3 regions of the Pseudoduganella albidiflava genome follow, and region 1 is predicted to be linked to each of the others. Evidence: riboswitches for the same ligand, from Rfam matches in the RefSeq annotation. Region 1 holds a riboswitch; each other region holds the start of a gene.
What was found. A riboswitch is a leader RNA that binds a small molecule or an ion and turns the genes downstream of it on or off. The one in region 1 is predicted to bind cobalamin.
Positions count from the first base shown of each region.

Region 1 (5,626 bases):
CATTTGCGCAACCGGTGCAGTTGATACAGGAACACGGGCGTGCCGATCAGCGCGGTCACCACGCCCACCGGCAACTGCTGCGGCGCGATCACGGTGCGCGCCAGCGTATCGGCCAGCACCAGGTAGGCGCCACCGGCCAGCGTGGCGGCCGGGATCAGCACGCGGTGGTCCGGCCCGAAGGCGAAGCGGCAGGCATGGGGCACGATCAGGCCCACGAAACCGATGCTGCCGGCGGTGGTGACCGCGCTGGCCGTCAGCAGTCCGGAACAGAAGAACAGGCCCTTGCGCAGCGGGCCGACGCGGATGCCGAGCGTGCTGGCCGCTTCGGCATGCAGGGCCAGCACATTCATCGAGCGGGCGGTACGCAGCGCGAAGGCCAGGCCGGCGACCAGCACGAGCCACGGCAGCCAGCGCACCGGCGCGCCGGACAGGTCGCCGATCATCCAGAACACCATGCTGCGCAGCCGGCTTTCGGGGGCGATCGACAGCATCAGCATGATCAGCGCCGCGCAACCGGCCGAGAGGATCGTGCCGGTCAACAGCAGCAGGGCGGTGCCGCCCTCGGCGGCGCTGCCGCCGCGCATGTCGCGCCGCGCCAGCAGGTACAGCAGCATGGAGATGGCCACCGCGCCGATGAAGGCGGCCAGGTCGACCATCCATGCGGCGCACATCAGCATCAGCGCCAGCAGGGCGCCGACCGCGGAGCCGGCCGAGATGCCCAGCACGTAGGGGTCGGCGAGGGGATTGCGCAGCAGGGTCTGCATCATGACCCCGGCCAGGGCCAGCGTGGCGCCGGTAACGAAGGCAGTCAGTGCACGGCTGGCGCGCAGGTCGAGCAGGGTGGCGGCCAGCGTATCGGCGCGGCCGTGAATGAGTTCTTGCAGCGCGCCGGGCAGGTCGGCGAGCGGGATGGCGACGGAGCCCGTGACGCCCGCGAACAGCAGGCTGGCGATCGACGCCAGCAGCAATCCGGCGGTGACGATACCGGTGCGGTAACGCAGGTGGGCGGAGAGTGGATGCATGTTCTGCCTGGAGGAAGGCGCCGGGCGCATTGGCGCGCCCGGCAGCTTAGCATTACTGTGACTTTACTACCCGAGCTTTACTACCCGTGCTTTACTGCTCGGGCTTTACTGCTCGGGCTTCACTACGCGGGCTTCGATTACTTGAAGCCGTAGCGGAGTGCGGCGAACACGTTCGAGCCGCCGGTCTGGTAGTAGCGCGCAAGCTCGTAGTTCCTGTCGCCCACGTTGTTCCAGCGGACCAGCGCCGACCAGTCCTGGTTGAAGCGGTACGTTGCGTACAGGTTCACCACGCCATAGCCGGGCAGGCGGTTGCGGTTGCCGGCGTCGTCGAAACGATCCGATGACAGCTGCAACTCCACGCCGCCGCGCGCAGCGCCCATGTCGTACTCGGCCACGAAATTCGCGTGACGCTTGGCGCGGCGCTGCAGGCGCTTGCCGGTGGTTTCGTCCTTCGGATCCTGGATATCGGCATTGGCGATCAGCAGCAGCTTGCCCATCTGGCGCTCGGCCGACAGCGACAGGCCTTCCAGCAGCGCCTTGTTGATGTTGTAGGCGCAGCCGTACTGGTAGCCGGGATACGGGCACGGCGAAGTGTTCAGCAGCAGGTTGTCCAGCTTGTTGCGGTAGTACACCGCGGCCAGTTTCTGGGTGCCGTCGTCGTAGCGCAGGCCCGCTTCCGTATTGCGGCCTTCCTCGGGGCGATTTTCCTTGTTGCCATAGCCCGGGTAATACAGCTCGTTATAGGACGGCGCGCGGAAGCTGGTGGCGAAGCTGGCCTCGGCGCGCAGCGCGCTGGTGATGCGGTAGCCGTAGCCGACCGAGCCGGTGGTCTTCGAGCCGTATTCCGAGTTGTCGTCGTGGCGCACGCCCACGTTGGCCAGGTGCGCACCGCGCTTCAGGCTGTAGTTGGCCGCGAACGCATTGTTGTGGCGCGTGCGGTTCAGCGCCGCGGTGGAGCCGTCGACTTCTTCCTTGCGGTGTTCATACAGCACCTGCAGGTTGTCGCTGCCGATGCGGAAATCGTTCTGGAAGGTGAAGGTGCTGGTCGTGGTATCGATCTGGCTGGAACCGAACGGGCCGACGTCGTAGAACGAGCCGGACTTGTCGCGCGATTGCGAAGCCTGCACCAGCATGGTCCAGAAGGGCAGGAACTGGTTGCGCGAGTAGACCCCCACGTTGCTGACCGTTTGCGTGCTGTAGGCATCGAAGGTGGCGCTGTCGTAGTCGGATTCGGTATCGGTATACAGGAACATCGCGCCCAGCTCATGGCCGGGCGCCAGCTTGTAGGCCACCTGGCCGGCCGCGCCCTTGCGATCGTAGCCGTCGTCGTCCGGGTCGAAGTTGGCGCTGGGCAGGCGCGTGGCCGAGAAGCCGTCGGACCGTTCCTTCGAGATGGAGAACGCGTAGCTCAGCTGGTCCGTGCCGCCGGAAATGGCCGCATCGGCCGCGAAGGTCCTGTCGCTGCCGCCACCGACCGATGCCGAGATCGCCGGAGCGCCTTCGCCTTTTTTCGTGAACAGCTGGATTACGCCGCCGATGGCGTCGGCTCCGTACAGCGTGGACAGCGGGCCGTAGACGATCTCGATGCGCTCGATGGCCGACAGGGGAATGCCGTTCCAGCTGGCCGAGCCGGTCGATGCCGAGGCGATGCGGATGCCGTCTACCAGCACCACGCTCTGGTTGCCGTTGGCACCGCGGATGAACACGTTCGACGCCGCACCGGGGCCGCCGTTACGGGTGACTTCGATGCCGCGCTGGCGCTGCAGCAGTTCGGTAATGGAGCCGGCCCCGGAGTTGGCGATCTGTTCGGCATTGATCGTGACGGTGTCGCTGATCACTTCGCTGGCCAGTTGCGGCGTGCGGGTGGCGGTGACGATGATGGAATCGATGGCAGTGGCCTGGGCGTGTACGGCCGGCGCGGCAATGGCGAGCGCCAGCGACGCGAGCGCCGCCTGGGATGCAACAGGAGAGGTCATGGCAAATCTTTGTAAAGTGGAGCAACCGGCCAACGTCCCCGCAGGCCGGATTGAACAGAGCCGCTCCGCAACGGGGCGGCTCCACCTGGTTTGGCCGGTATCCGGGCTGGCAGGCATCACGGTCCGGCCTTCCCATGCAATTGCACAGTGGCTGTCGCGGACCGCTGCCGCGCTGCGATTGCTCGCGCGCGGCTGCCTGCTTACCGTTGCGGGGGCAGCATACGTTGGCCGATCAGGAGACCTGGCTGCGTATTTCCCGTTTAACTGCGCTCGAGGACTCGGGCGCGGGCACCAAAACCGCGCAATTATAAGGTATGGCGTAACTACCAAGCACGTATCAAGCGCCTACCAGGCACACACGAAGCAGGGATCAAGCGCTTGCAGGCATCACGAAAGCACCAGCCGGACAACTTCGCCGTAGCCGATGCGGTGCGGCCGGGACGCCGCGGCAAGCGCCGCCTGCTCCAGCGGCGCGCCATCGGCCAGCGTGGCGGCCAGGCGCATGGTGCCGGCATGGCAGACCACGATGGCGCGCGCGCTGCCATGCCGGCGGATCCTGGCCAGTGCGGCGGCCACGCGGCGCGCCACGTCGAGCACGGATTCGCCGCCGCCGGGGCGGTCATGCAGCAGGTCGGCCGCCCAGGCATCGACCTGCGCGCGGGGGATATCGTTCCAGTTGCGGCCTTCCCAGTCGCCGAAATCCATTTCAGCCAGGTCGGCGTCGTACAGCACGGCGGGCGACAGCAGGCTGGCGAGGGCGGCGCAACGGCGCAGCGGGCTGGAAAACACCGGGACGTCTCCCGGCAGCCCCAGGTCGCGCAGCGCCGCATGCACGCGCGCCAGCTCATCGGGATCCACCGGCAGGTCGCTGCGGCCATAGCAGATGCCTTCCGCCGCGGCCGGACGAGGGTGGCGCACGAGAATTAATTTCATCCGCGTGAGCTCCATCTGTGTCAGCCCCACCGCGCCAGCACGCACACATAGAAGGCGATTTCCGCCAGCTGCTGGACGGCGCCCAGGCCATCGCCGGTGTAGCCGCCGAGGCGTTGCCGCAGCTTGCAGGCGAACCACAGCGTGACGAGCACCATCGCGCCGGTGCCGATGGCAATGGCGCGCCAGTCCAGCCAGCCCAGCGCCGTTGCCGCCAGCACGGCGGGAACGCAGCAGGCCGCGGCGATGGCGAATTCGGGGCCCGTCATCTGCTGGGCCATCGGCTTGGCCTTGCCTTCGGCACGCGCGTAGGCCATCCGCCAGATCAGGCTTGCCGCCATCAGGCGGGACAGCGGATGGGCGATGCACAGGGCGGCCACCGTGGCCAGCGGGGGCAGGTGGGACAACGCGGCGCATTTTACCGCCAGCATCAGGAGGATGCCGATCGCGCCATAGGCACCGATCCGTGAATCCTTCATGATCTCCAGCGCACGCTCGCGCGTCATGCCTCCGCCCAGGCCGTCGCAGGTGTCGGCAAAGCCGTCTTCGTGGAATGCTCCCGTGAGATAGATGCTGGCCGCGGTGGACAGCAGCACGGCGACGGCGGGCGGCAATACCAGCGTGGCGGCCCAGTAGATGGCCGCGGCGATGGCGCCGACCACCAGTCCGACGAGCGGGAAGTAGCGTGACGCATGGTGCAGCCAGTGCGGCTCGAAGCCGACCCACGCCGGGATCGGCAGCCGTGTGAAGAATTGCAGCGCGATGAAGAAGAGCCGCAGCTGCAGCATGGTCAGTGCTTCCCGCTGACCTGGGCCGATGCGAACGTGGCCATGCGGTTCAGGAAGTTGACGGCGGCATGGAGCAGCGGCAGCGCCAGTGCGCTGCCAGTGCCTTCGCCCAGGCGCAGGTCCAGCTGCAGCAGCGGCTTGCCGCCCAGCGTTTCGAGGAGCTGGCGGTGGCCGTTTTCGTTCGAGCAATGGGAGAACACGCAATAGTCGAGGATCGCCGGCTGCAGCCGCGCCGCCACGAGCAGGGCGCTGGTGACGATGAACCCGTCGATCAGCAGCACCATGCGGCGCTCGGCCGCGCGCAGCATGGCGCCGGCCATCATGGCGATCTCGAAACCGCCGAAGGTGGCCAGCACGTCCAGCGGCGCAGTGGCCGTGGCGTGGCGCGCGGCCGCGGCTTCGATCACGCGGCCCTTGTGCTGCACGCCTTCCGGGCCGAGGCCCGTGCCGGCGCCCACGCAGGCAGCGGCCGGAATGCCCGTCAGCTTGTGCATCAGCGCGGCGGCGGCGGTGGTGTTCCCGATGCCCATTTCGCCGAAGCCGATCACGTTGCCCGGCAGTGCGTCGACCAGCGCGGCGCCATGCGCGAGCGCCTGGGCACATTGTTCGGCCGTCATGGCCGGTTCCACCGCGAAGTTGCGCGTGCCGCCGGCGATCTTGCGATCCGTGAGGCCGGCGCGGGTGCCGAAGTCGTGCGCCACGCCGGCGTCGATGACCTGCAGCGCGCAACCGTTCTGCGCGGCGAACACATTGATGGCGGCGCCGCCGGCCAGGAAGTTCTCGACCATCTGCCAGGTCACATCCTGCGGGAAGGCGGAGATGCCTTCGGCCACCACGCCATGGTCGCCGGCGAAGACGAGGATGGCCGGCGCGTCGATCGCCGGCGACGTGGTGCGCTGGATCATGCCCA
Region 1 covers NZ_CP036401.1:5,976,682-5,982,307, reverse strand. The annotation lists gene EYF70_RS24900 (FecCD family ABC transporter permease) at 1-1,022, opposite strand, end outside; gene EYF70_RS24895 (TonB-dependent receptor domain-containing protein) at 1,160-2,998, opposite strand; cobalamin riboswitch at 3,074-3,309, opposite strand; gene EYF70_RS24890 (histidine phosphatase family protein) at 3,386-3,931, opposite strand; gene EYF70_RS24885 (adenosylcobinamide-GDP ribazoletransferase) at 3,952-4,716, opposite strand; gene cobT (nicotinate-nucleotide--dimethylbenzimidazole phosphoribosyltransferase) at 4,719-5,626, opposite strand, start outside.

Region 2 (5,626 bases), 1.4 Mb from region 1:
CGCAGGATCTTTTCCTCGCCGGGCCAGCTGGCCTTGTGCACCACCAGCACCGGCGAATCTTCCGGCCAGCCAGCCGCGCGCAGCGCCGTTTCCACCTTGTGCAGCAGCGTGATCGACAGGAAGATGCACAGCGTGGTGCGGTGCGCGGCCAGGCTGGCCAGGTCTTCGCCTTCCGGCATCGGCGTGCGCCCCGCCACGCGCGTGAGGATCACGGTCTGCGTGACTTCGGGCAGCGTCAGCGATTCGCCGGCGGCGGCCATCGAGGCCATCGCCGATGACACACCAGGCACGACGGCCCACTCGATACCGGCCGCGCCCAGCGGGCGGGCCAGTTCGATCAGCGCGCCGTACAGGCCCGGATCGCCCGTCTGCAGGCGCACCACCGTGCGGTGCAGGGCCGCCTGTTCGACCAGCCAGGCCGTCATCTCTTCGAGCGTCATGTCCTTCGAATCGCGGATCGTGCAGTCCGCCGGCGCGTACAGCGTCACGGCGCGGTCGACCAGCGAGCCGGCGAACAGCACGGCGCCCGCTTCGCCGAGCAGCCGGCGGCCCTTGACGGTGACGAGTTCCGGATCGCCCGGGCCGGCGCCGACGAACCACACTTTGCCGGGGTTTTCAATGGTCATGCGGTGTTCTCCAGGATGGTCGAGGTGGCCGGCAGCGCGCGTAGCGCTTCCAGCAGCGCCGGCAGGCTGCGCGGCGCCGGGGCCGGCGGCAGCACGCCGCGCGCCGCCAGTTGCGCATGCAGCGCGAAGGCCAGCGGCACGCGATGGCCGGCGGCCTGCAGCAGGTCGGCACGCGCGGCCAGCTGCCCCGCTGGTGCGGAGGCGATGCAGCGGCCGGCGGCCAGCAAATGGATATCGTCGGCCCACGCGAAGGCGAAATCGACGTCGTGGGTGGTGAGCAGTACCGTTACGCCGCGCGCGACAAGCCGGTCCAGCAGCGCGGCCAGGCTGGCCTGCATCGGCGCATCGAGCCCCGCCATCGGTTCGTCGAGCAGCAGCACTTCCGGCTCCATCGCCAGCACGCCGGCGATGCACACGCGCTTCTTCTGGCCGAAACTCAGGTGATGCACGGCGCGGCCGGCGTAGTCGCGCAAGCCGACGGCATCGAGCGCGGCATCGACACGGGCCGCCACGGTGGCGGCGTCGAGGCCCAGGTTGAGCGCACCGAACGAGACGTCTTCGCCGACGTGGGCGGCGAACAGCTGGCGCTCGGGGTCCTGGAAGACCAGGCCTACACGGCGCCGCAGCCCGGCCAGTGCGGCGCGGCTGTAGCCGACGGGCTGGCCGTCGCAGCGCAGTTCCCCGGCACACGGCCGCAGCAGGCCGTTCAGGTGCCGCAGCACGGTCGACTTGCCGGCACCGTTCGCGCCCAGCAGCACGTGGCGGCGGCCGCGGCCGAGCGCCAGCGTGCAGCCGCGCAGGCCGGTGCCGCCATCCGGATAGACGTGATCCACGCCGGCCAGTTCGAGCACGGGATGGTCCGTCACCAGCGGTCTCCCAGCGCCAGCGCGACGAGCAGCGCACCGGCCAGCAGCGCCAGCGCGTTCTGGCGCCGCGCCCGGGGGAATGCGGCGGGCAGGAAACGCAGTGTGCCGGTATAGGAACGGGCATCCGCGGCCACCTGCAGCGCAGCCGCCCGCAGCCAGACCTGCTGGGCGACATGGCCGGCCAGCAGGCCGGTCGAACGCCATGTTTGTACCCATCCATGGCGCCAGCCGGGATAGCCCAGGCGCGCGCGCTGCGCCTCCACACCGTCGTCCCAGGCGCGGCGCAGCACGAACAGCATGCGGTAGCACAGCGCCATCAGGTCGAGCAGCACCTCCGGCGTGCGCAGGCGGCGCAGCAGCGACAGCAGGTCGGGCAGCGGCGTGGTCAGCACGAAGCCCAGCAGCGCCGCCAGCACGGCCAGCGCCCGCAAGCCCGCGTGCACCGCCACCGGCACCATCGCGCCATTCCACTGCCAGTTGCCATGCACGCCGGGGCCGACCGGCAAGGTGGCGCAGGCCAGCAGCAGGAAACCGAGCGGTGCCCGTGCCACCGCCAGCCAGGTGCGCAGCGGCACGCGTGCGCCGAGCAGCGCAGCGAGCATCGGCAGCAGCGCCAGGACCGCCAGCGTGGCGGGCCGGCAGGCGATCCATGCGGCAGCGATGCCCGCCAGCGCGAACAATGCCTTGGCCGATGGCGCAACGCCGCGCCAGCGGCTCGCGTAAGCTGCTGTTTCAACCAGCATCGGATTTTCCCGCGGCCGCGCGGGCCCGCTCGCGCCCGACCGACAGGCCCAGCCAGTAGCCGATCACGCCCGCGCCCAGTGCAGCCTGCAATGCGAACAGCAGCGAGGCGATCTCGCCGCTGGCCGGCTCGAACACGGGAGAGAACCACGGCGCATAGCCCGGCGCGATGGTGCCGATGGCTTCGCGCGCCAGGTCATCGGCGCCGCCGAACGCGGCCCCGCCGGCCAGCCACAAGGGCAGTACCGTCAGCAGCACGATCGCGATCCAGGCCAGCCAGGTGCGCGCCTTTATCTTCAACCTCATCTGTCGCCTCATGTGCGCTCCCTGCCACGGTGCGCGAACACCGGCGCGGCCTGCTGTTCATGGCCGTGGAAACGGGCGATGGCGTTCACCACCAGCACCGTCAGCAACCCTTCGCTGATGGCGATAGGCACCTGGGTCAGGGCGAAGATGCCGGCGAACCTGGCCAGCGAAGCGGCCATGCCGCCCACCGGATCGGGAAACGCCCAGGCCAGTTGCAGCGAGGTGGTGGCGTACGTGGCCAGGTCGCCCAGGCACGCCGCGGCGAACACGGCGGCGGAACGCGACATGCCCAGCGCGGCGGCGGCGCGGAACACGCCGTAAGCCACGAACGGGCCGACGACGGCCATCGAGAAGATGTTGGCGCCCAGCGTCGTCACGCCGCCATGGGCCAGCAGCAGGGCCTGGAACAGGAGCACCACGAAGCCGACCGGCACCATCGCGGCGGGGCCGAACAGCAATGCGCCGAGCCCCACGCCGGTGGGATGCGAACAGCTGCCCGTGACGGATGGCAGCTTCAGTGCCGAGAGCAGGAACGCGAATGCCGCGGCGACGCCGAACAGCATGCGCCGTTCGGGATGCTGGCGCAGGTCGCGCGCCATCGCGCGCAGGCCCGCGGCCAGGAAACAGGCGGAGACGGCCGACCAGCCCAGCGCGTGCGCGGGCGGCAGGAAACCTTCCATGATATGCATTCGAATCCTCCCGTCGAATGGTCCATAAGAGCACCGGCGGGAGGATGAAAAGACGGTCGAGGCGGGGCCGGGACGGCAGGCCGCTTCGACAGCGGCTTCCCGTCACCCCGGGGAATGGTGCTGACTTGCTTGGGCCGGTATTCTGGCTCGCCGTCATTCTTCATCCGCGCCTTCCCGCGAGCGATCGCAGTGGCTAACAGGCGGAATCCGTCAGGCTTACAGCAGCGGGGGCTGCACCGGAATGGCCGCGCGTGGCGGCTTCACCGGTTTCCCGTTTAACGCTTTCCCCGGAACGGGAAGAGCGCACCCAAGCGCGCATGGTAACCGAAATGCAATGCCGTGGCATAGCAATTTTGCTGCGTCGCCATGCCGGCCCGGTGATTGGCCGGGGGCGCCATGGCGTCAGATCGAAGTCGGCAGCCTGGCCACTTCGCGCTCGCCGACGATGGTGAAATCATCCAGCGCGATGGTGGCTTGCCAGAGTGCGGTACCGCGCTGGAACAGGACGGTGACGCGCCGCTCGGCGGTCACGCGATGGGACAATACCCGCGTGATGTCCTTCAGTACGACGGTCATGCCGGTACCGTCGGGCCTGGCCAGTCCGAAGTTCAACACCGGCCTTCTACCGTCCGGAACCGCATCGGCTGGCCGGGGCGTGGTGTATTCGATGTAGAGCGCCAGCGCGGGCGAGCCAGCGCGGTGCTCGCTTTCCTGCAACTGCCGCAGGACCGTCACCGTGTTCCCGTGCTCCTTGAACAGCCAGTGCGATGGCTGGCCGGCACCGTGGATGAACAGCACATTGCGTGTTCCGTCGCTGCGCTCGTACGAGTAATCGCGCTCCCGGTCCATCACGACGAGCCGGACCATGTCGATATCGGCGCCATGGACCTTTTCCACTGCCGCGAAACCGAGGACGACGCGCTTGCCGGCTTCCGCGGTTTTTTCCTCGGCCTTGACCATCCCCGGCCCCTTCACCGGGCCGCGCGCCAGCGACAGGTAGCCCAGCACCGCAGCGCCTGCGAGCATGCCCAGCAGAGCGAGCAGGAGCAGCAGGCTGACCAGGCGGTTGATGATGACGAAGCAGCGATCGGTTCTGGAGGCGGGGACGGTCATGGCGGGCACGCGGGCTGGTGGAAAACCAGCCGAAGCATAGCGAACATGACCGGATTCACACAAGCGTCAAGCGGAAGCCGCCGGAATCTATTTGGAAATGCGCAGGATCGCCGAGGCCAGCTTCGAGAAGCACGGCGTCAGGTCGGCATCCGTGGCCGCATAGCAGTACATGCCGACCGGCTTGCTGGCGTCGTAGCAGCGCGATGGGCCGTCGGCCACGTTGGCCATGCATTTCAGGATGGATTCGCCGGTTTCGTTGTCGGCGTTCTTTTCCTTCAGCGAGGAGCCCATGCCCAGCGTGAAGACGAAGATGCCGTCCTTGCGCGCCCTGGCGGCCATGGCTTCGGCAAGGTTGCGCGCGGCGCGGCTGACGTTCTGCTTGTACATCGACTCGGAGCCGATATCCTCGGTCACCGGGCGCGGCAGCGTCGCCGTCGGCGTGGACACGATCGGGAACTCGGTTGCCGCGGGATCGACCGCGTTATAGAACTTCGGCAGCTTCTTCATCGTCTTCCACGCTTCGCTTTCCACCTTGCAGGCGGTGCTGACGAACTCGTACTCGGTGTCCAGCCTGAGCAGGCCCTGCCCGACCGCATCGAGCGCGCCGGGCCTGGCGCATGCGCCGAACGGCAGATTGACACCGAACGACGTGGGCGCGCCGTCGGAGAAGAAGACGATCACGCGCAGGCTGGAGCGGCTCAGGGTCGGGATCGCGTTGAGCTCGTCGCGCGCCCGCCGCATCCCTTCGAACGACGAGGTGCCGCCCGAGAATGCGTAGCCCGAAATCGACGACAGCATCGCATCGCGCTTGAAACCCCGGCCGGAGGTGGCGATCGGCTGGTCCACTTCCACGCCCGACGCGAAGTGCAGCAGCGCGACCCGGTCCTGCGTGACATTGAATTTGTTCAGGAAGCTTTTGGCCGACGTCCTGACCGTCGCGGCCGAAGGCTGCAGCGATCCCGAGGTATCGACCACGAACGCCATGTCCAGGTCCTTGCGCACCGTCTGCGCGGCGGCGGTCGGCATCAGCGACGTGGTGTCCAGCGTCTGCATCAGCGACACGGCCATCGGCGCCTGGGCCTTCACGTCGATGGTGACCGTGCCGGCATTGAACGTCACCGTGGTGCCCAGCAGGGCCGGTTTCGACATCAGGTAGCTGGCGGGCATGTTCGCCGCGAAGAACTGCCTTGCCGCGGCCTGCGCGCTGGCCGTCTGTTCCGTCTGGTTATTCCCGGACGTCACGGCGCGCGCCGCGGCCAGCGCCGCCGAGTCCACCGCGGCGTTG
Region 2 covers NZ_CP036401.1:4,539,530-4,545,155, forward strand. The annotation lists gene cobM (precorrin-4 C(11)-methyltransferase) at 1-626, opposite strand, end outside; gene EYF70_RS18675 (energy-coupling factor ABC transporter ATP-binding protein) at 623-1,492, opposite strand; gene EYF70_RS31680 (CbiQ family ECF transporter T component) at 1,489-2,235, opposite strand; gene EYF70_RS18685 (energy-coupling factor ABC transporter substrate-binding protein) at 2,225-2,539, opposite strand; gene EYF70_RS18690 (energy-coupling factor ABC transporter permease) at 2,548-3,228, opposite strand; cobalamin riboswitch at 3,344-3,554, opposite strand; gene EYF70_RS18695 (hypothetical protein) at 3,631-4,341, opposite strand; gene EYF70_RS18700 (VWA domain-containing protein) at 4,429-5,626, opposite strand, start outside.
Region 2: another riboswitch for cobalamin. It lies ahead of EYF70_RS18690 (energy-coupling factor ABC transporter permease); the one in region 1 lies ahead of EYF70_RS24895 (TonB-dependent receptor domain-containing protein).

Region 3 (5,626 bases), 1.6 Mb from region 1:
GCCGAACGCCGGGCGGGTGCGGGTGCACGGCATCGATCCGGTCACGCAACCGGATGAAGCGCGGCGCCACCTGGCCTACATCCCGGAGAACGTGGCGCTGTACGAACACCTCACCGCGCGCGAGAACGTGGCTTACCTGCTCGACCTGGCGGGGCAGGGCGGCGATCCCGGCGCGATCGACGCGGCGCTGGCGGCGGCCGGGCTGGCGGCGGCGGCGTACGACCGCCGCGTGGCGGGCTTTTCAAAGGGCATGCGGCAGAAGGTGGCGATCGCCCTGGCGCTGGCCCGGCGGGTGCCGGCGCTGCTGCTGGACGAGCCCACCTCGGGCCTGGACCCGCAGGCCACGGCCGAGTTCAACCGCCTGCTGGGCGTGCTGCGCGAACAGGGCGTGGCCGTGCTGATGGTGACGCACGACCTGCTCAGCGCCGCCGACGTGGCCGACCGCATCGGCTTCCTCGACGCCGGCTGCCTGCTCGAAGAAGTGGGCGCGGCCGGTGCCGACCGCTTCGACGTGCGCGCGCTGCACCGCCGCTACGGCGGCCAGGCGGCATGAGCGCCGTGCTGGGCGCCGCAACCGGAGCGGCCACGGTTGCGACCCGGAACGTCATCGCACGCATCGCACGCGAGGAATGGCGCGCATTGTTCCGCGACCGGGCCGCGGTGGCCGGCATCGCGCTGCTGACGGTCCTGATGCTGGTGGCGGCGCTGACCGCGCACGAGCACCGGCGCGCGGCCGATGCGGAGCGCGCCCGCTACCAGGCGCAGGCCAACCATGAATTCGAGGCCCAGCCGGACCGGCACCCGCATCGCATGGTGCATTACGGGCACTTCGTGTTCCGGCCCGTCAATCCGCTGGCCGCGTTCGATCCGGGTATCGACGGCTTCACCGGCAACACGCTGTTCCTCGAAGGGCACCGGCAGAACAGCGCCAATTTCGGCGACGTGCGGCAAACCTCGCTGCTGCTGCGCTTCGGGCAGCTGACGCCGGCGTTCGTGCTGCAGGTGCTGGCGCCGCTGCTGCTGGTGTTCTTCGGGCATGCGGCCGTAGCGCGCGAACGCGAGTCGGGCACCTTGCGCGTGCTGCTCGCGCAGGGCGTGCGCAGCCGGCAACTGGTGCTGGGCAAGCTGCTGGCGCTGGGCGGATTCGCCGGGCTGGCGCTGCTGCCCGCGCTGGCCGCGCTGGTCTGGTTCGCGCTGGACGGCCACGCGCCCTGGCCGCTGGCCGTGGCGCTGGCCGCCGGCTACACCGGCTGGCTGCTGCTGTGGGTCCTCGGCGTGGTGCTGGTGTCGATGTGCGTGGCGCGCGGGCGCGATGCGCTGCTGGTGCTGCTGACGGCATGGGCCGTGATCGTGATCCTGCTGCCGCGCTGGGTGCCCGACATGGCCAACCACGCGGTGGCGCTGCCGACCCGTTTCGAGGACGCCATCCACGTGCAGCGCGAATACCTGGCGCTGGGCGATTCGCACAACCCGAACGATCCGGCATTCGCCGCGTTCCGCGACAGGCTGCTGAAGCAATATGGCGTGACGCGCATCGAAGACCTGCCGGTCAACTTCAAGGGCCTGGTGGGCATGGAAGGCGAGCGCAAGTCCAGCGAGCTGTTCGACCGCTACGCCGCGGCCGCGTTCGACCGGCAGGAACGGCAGGGCGAGATCATCGATGCCTTCGGCTGGGCCAGCCCGGCGCTGGCGCTGCGGCGCCTGTCGATGGCGGCGGCCGGGACCGACCTGGCCAGCTACCGTTCGTTCCTGGAGCAGGGCGAGCGCTATCGCTACGCGCTGATCCAGGGCCTGAACCGCATCCAGGTGGAGCGGCTGGCCTATGCCGACGACATCGACCGGAACAAGGATAACCGCGTGTCGCGAGACCATTGGCGGGAGTTCCCGGAATTCCAGTATGAAGCGGCGCCGGTGGCCACCACGCTGCGGCGCGTGGCTCCGGCGGCCGGCGTGCTGGCCCTGTGGCTGGCCGCACTGGGCACGCTGGCCTGGGTGCTGGCGGGCCGGCTGGGGAGGATCGCGCGATGAACTGGCTTGCCCACGAAATGCGGCTGGTGCTGCGCTCGCGGCTGTCCGCCTGCGCCTTGCTGCTGCTGTTGCTGCTGTCCGCGCTGGCTGTCTGGTCGGGCATGCGGGAAGTCGAACGCCAGCGGCAGACCATCGCCCGCCTGGCACCGCTGCATGAACAGGACGTGGCCGCGCTGGCGGCGCGCTACCCGGACAGCAAGGATGCCGGCAATCCGGCCTACTACACGTTCTACAACACATGGGATCCGCCATCGGCCGCGGCGTTCCTGGCGCTGGGCCTGCGCGACGTGGCGCCATACGTGCTGCGCATCCGCGCGCTGGGATTGCAGGCCCAGCTCTACGAAGGCGAAACGTTCAACCCGGAAGTGGCGCTGCCGGGCCGCTTCGACTTCGCCTTCGTGCTGATCTACCTGGCGCCGCTGTTCGCGATCGCGCTGTTGCACGACCTGGTGTCGGGCGAGCGGCAGACGGGCCGGCTGCGGCTCCTGCTGGCGATGCCCGACGCGGGGCGGCTGTGGCGGCGCCGCGCGGGCTTGCGCTATGCGTTGCTGTTCCTGTGCCTGGCCGTGCCGGCGTGCGTGGGCGCGGCATTGTCCGGCACCGGCATCGTGGCGACCGGCATCGTGCTGGCGGTGACGGCGGCCTGCCTGGCCTTCTGGACCGGCCTGTCGCTGCTGGTCGCCACGCTGCACTGGCGCTCCGTGACCAACGCCACCGTGCTGATGGGAGCGTGGGCCGTGCTCACGCTGGTGCTGCCGGCACTGGCCAACGTGGCGCTGATCCGGGCGATCCCCGTGCACCAGGGCGTCGACCTGATGCTGGCCCAGCGGCAGGTCGTGCATGGCGCCTGGGAACTGCCGCGCGAGGAAACCATGCGCAAGTTCGTTGCCAGCCATCCGGAATGGAAGGATCACACCGCGGTACCGCGCAGGTTCCACTGGAAGTGGTACTTCGCCTTCCACCAGGTGGGCGACGAGAGCGTGGCCGGCGCGGCGCGCGACTATCGCGGCGGCCTGCTGGCGCGGCAGGCGTGGACGGGCCGGCTCGGCTGGCTGCTGCCGGGCGTGGGCGCGCAGGCCGTGCTGCACCGGCTGGCCGGCACGGACCTGCCGGCGCAACTGGCGTACCAGGACGCGATCGCGGCGTTCCACCGGCAGATCCGCACGTTCTACTATCCCTACCTGTTCAACGACCGCCCGTTCGGCACGGCCGATTTCGCCAGGCAGCCCGGGTTCGTGCCGCGCGTGCCGGACGGGATGCCCGGCCGGGATGGCCTGGCCGCCCTGCTTGCCCTGTTCGTGCTGGCGGGGGCCGTGCAGCTGGCGGGCCTGTGGCGGCTGGGCCGCTTGCGGATGTGACAAAGCGGCAGCCTTGCATGTAGAATCCGGCGCTTGAGCAAACGGTGCCTTCCTGCCAGCCGGCCGGAGGGTGAAACGGGAAGCCGGTGACGCGCGGGATGACCATCCTCCGCCAGTCCGGCGCAGCCCCCGCTGCTGTAAGCCTGACGAACCGGCGCCACCGCCACTGTGTCGAGACACGACACGGGAAGGCACGCACCGGCCAGAATGACGGCAAGCCAGAAGACCGGCCGTTTGCAATGATGTGCCGGATCCCGGGGTGTGGGCCGGCCTGTTGCGTATTCATGGCCGGCCCTCGCGGGCACGGCCGGACCGGTCGGATCAATTGAGCATTTCCCCACTCGTGCGCGCCCTGGCCGCGCTGCTGTGCATCCTGGCCTGCGCGCGCGGCCAGGCCGCCGTGCTGTTCGCCATCGTCACCGAGCGTGCCGCGCCCGTCGCGATCGAGGCGGCGCACCGCCACCTGGCCCTGCATCCGCAAGACCGCATCGACTTGCGCACCCCGGCGCAGTGGATGGCGCTGGGCGAGCGCGACATGGCGCGCCTGGTGGGCGGCGCCGATACCATCCTGGCCGTGTCGCTGTTCGGCGATCCGGCCCATCGCCTGAAGACCGCGCTGGCCCGCCATGCGAAACCGCGCACGGCGGTACTGGCCTTCAACGGCGAGGCCAGCCTCAGCCTGATGAGCCGCGACGGCCATGGCGCGCTGCGCGATTTTCCTCCCGATACACTGCGCGACCTGTCGGCGGAAAACCCGCCGCCCGCCGCGCTGCGGGCCGCACAGGCGCATCCCGCCGCGCCACACTGGCTGGCGGCGCGCCGCCTGTGGCAGGCCGGCGGTGTCGACAATACTGCCGCGCTGTTCGCCCACCGGCTGCACCCGGCCACGCCGCTGGCCAGCGCGCAAGCGGAACCGACGCTGCGCGTGCGCGTGGGCCGGCGCGAACTGGCCGACGCGGCAGCCTGGGGCCGCGGCGCGCAGCTGGGCTTGACGGCGCGGCCGGCCGTGGTGGTGCTGGACCTGTCGAACATGGATGCGGCCGTGCCGGCCGCCGTGTGCGCGCGCATCGAGGCCGGCGGCCAGCCGTGCGTGCAGGTGCTCACGCGCTGGGGCGGCGCTTCCCGCGAGGCGCTGGAACGTTTGCCCGAGCTGGTGGCCCCGGCGCGGCCGGCGGCGCTGGTGGTGCTGCAGGATTTCGTGGTCGGCGCGGCCGAGGGGCGCAAAGCCGTCGCCGAAGCGCTGAAGCGCCTCGATATTCCCGTGTTCAAGGGGATCCGGCTGTCCGACCGCACGGCGCTGCAGTGGCGCCTGTCGCCGGACGGCCTGCCGCCCGATTCGGTGCAGTACCGCGTGGCGCTGCCGGAATTGCAGGGCATCGGCCAGCCGATCGTGGTGGCCGCCCTGGGCCAGGCGCAACGCGACCGGCTGACCGGCATCGAGAACCGTCCGCCGGTCATGCTCGATGCCGAGGCGGCGCGGCTGGCGGCGCGCGTCAACCGCTGGCTGGCGCTGCGCGACAAGCCGAACCGCGACAAGCGCGTGGCGCTGATCTACTACAACCACCCGCCGGGCCGCCAGAATATCGGCGCCGACAACCTGGACGTGCCGGCCTCGCTGTTCGACATGCTCCATGCGCTGAAGGACGCCGGCTATACGATGGGCGAGCTGCCCGCGTCGCCCGAGGCGCTGCTCGACCGGATCATGGCGCAGGGCGTCAACCTGCCGGAAGACCGCGGCGCGCTGCGCGAGCTAGCCGGCACCGTGAACACCGTGAGCGCGGCGGACTATGCGGCATGGTTCGCCGCCCTGTCGCCGCGCGTGCAGCGCGAGATGACCAGCGGCCTGCTGGGCCGGCTGCATGCGGACGTACTGGACGCGGAGAAGGCCGGCGAATGGCTGCTGGGCCGCAAGCAGGTCGACGTGATCGTCAAGGAATTGCAGCATCTCGTGGAAGGCGCCGATCACCCGCGGCGGGAAGCGGCGATGCACGACCTGGAAGCGCTGGGCGAAGGGTACCGCGCCTGCCTCGACGTGCGGGCGGCGCGCCGCTGCGCCGGGCTGGATGCACTCAACCGCAAGGTCGCCGGCTATGGCATCGAGGGCCTGAAAGGGTGGGGCGCCGCGCCCGGCAGGATCATGGTCGACCAGGGCCGCATGCTGGTGCCGGGCCTGGTGTTCGGCAATGTGTTCATCGGCCCGCAGCCGCCGCGCGGCTGGGAAGTGGACGAGGAACTGCTGC
Region 3 covers NZ_CP036401.1:4,415,408-4,421,033, reverse strand. The annotation lists gene EYF70_RS18200 (ABC transporter ATP-binding protein) at 1-553, shown strand, start outside; gene EYF70_RS18195 (ABC transporter permease) at 550-2,028, shown strand; gene EYF70_RS18190 (ABC transporter permease) at 2,025-3,386, shown strand; cobalamin riboswitch at 3,412-3,635, shown strand; gene EYF70_RS18185 (cobaltochelatase subunit CobN) at 3,712-5,626, shown strand, end outside.
Region 3: another riboswitch for cobalamin. It lies ahead of EYF70_RS18185 (cobaltochelatase subunit CobN); the one in region 1 lies ahead of EYF70_RS24895 (TonB-dependent receptor domain-containing protein).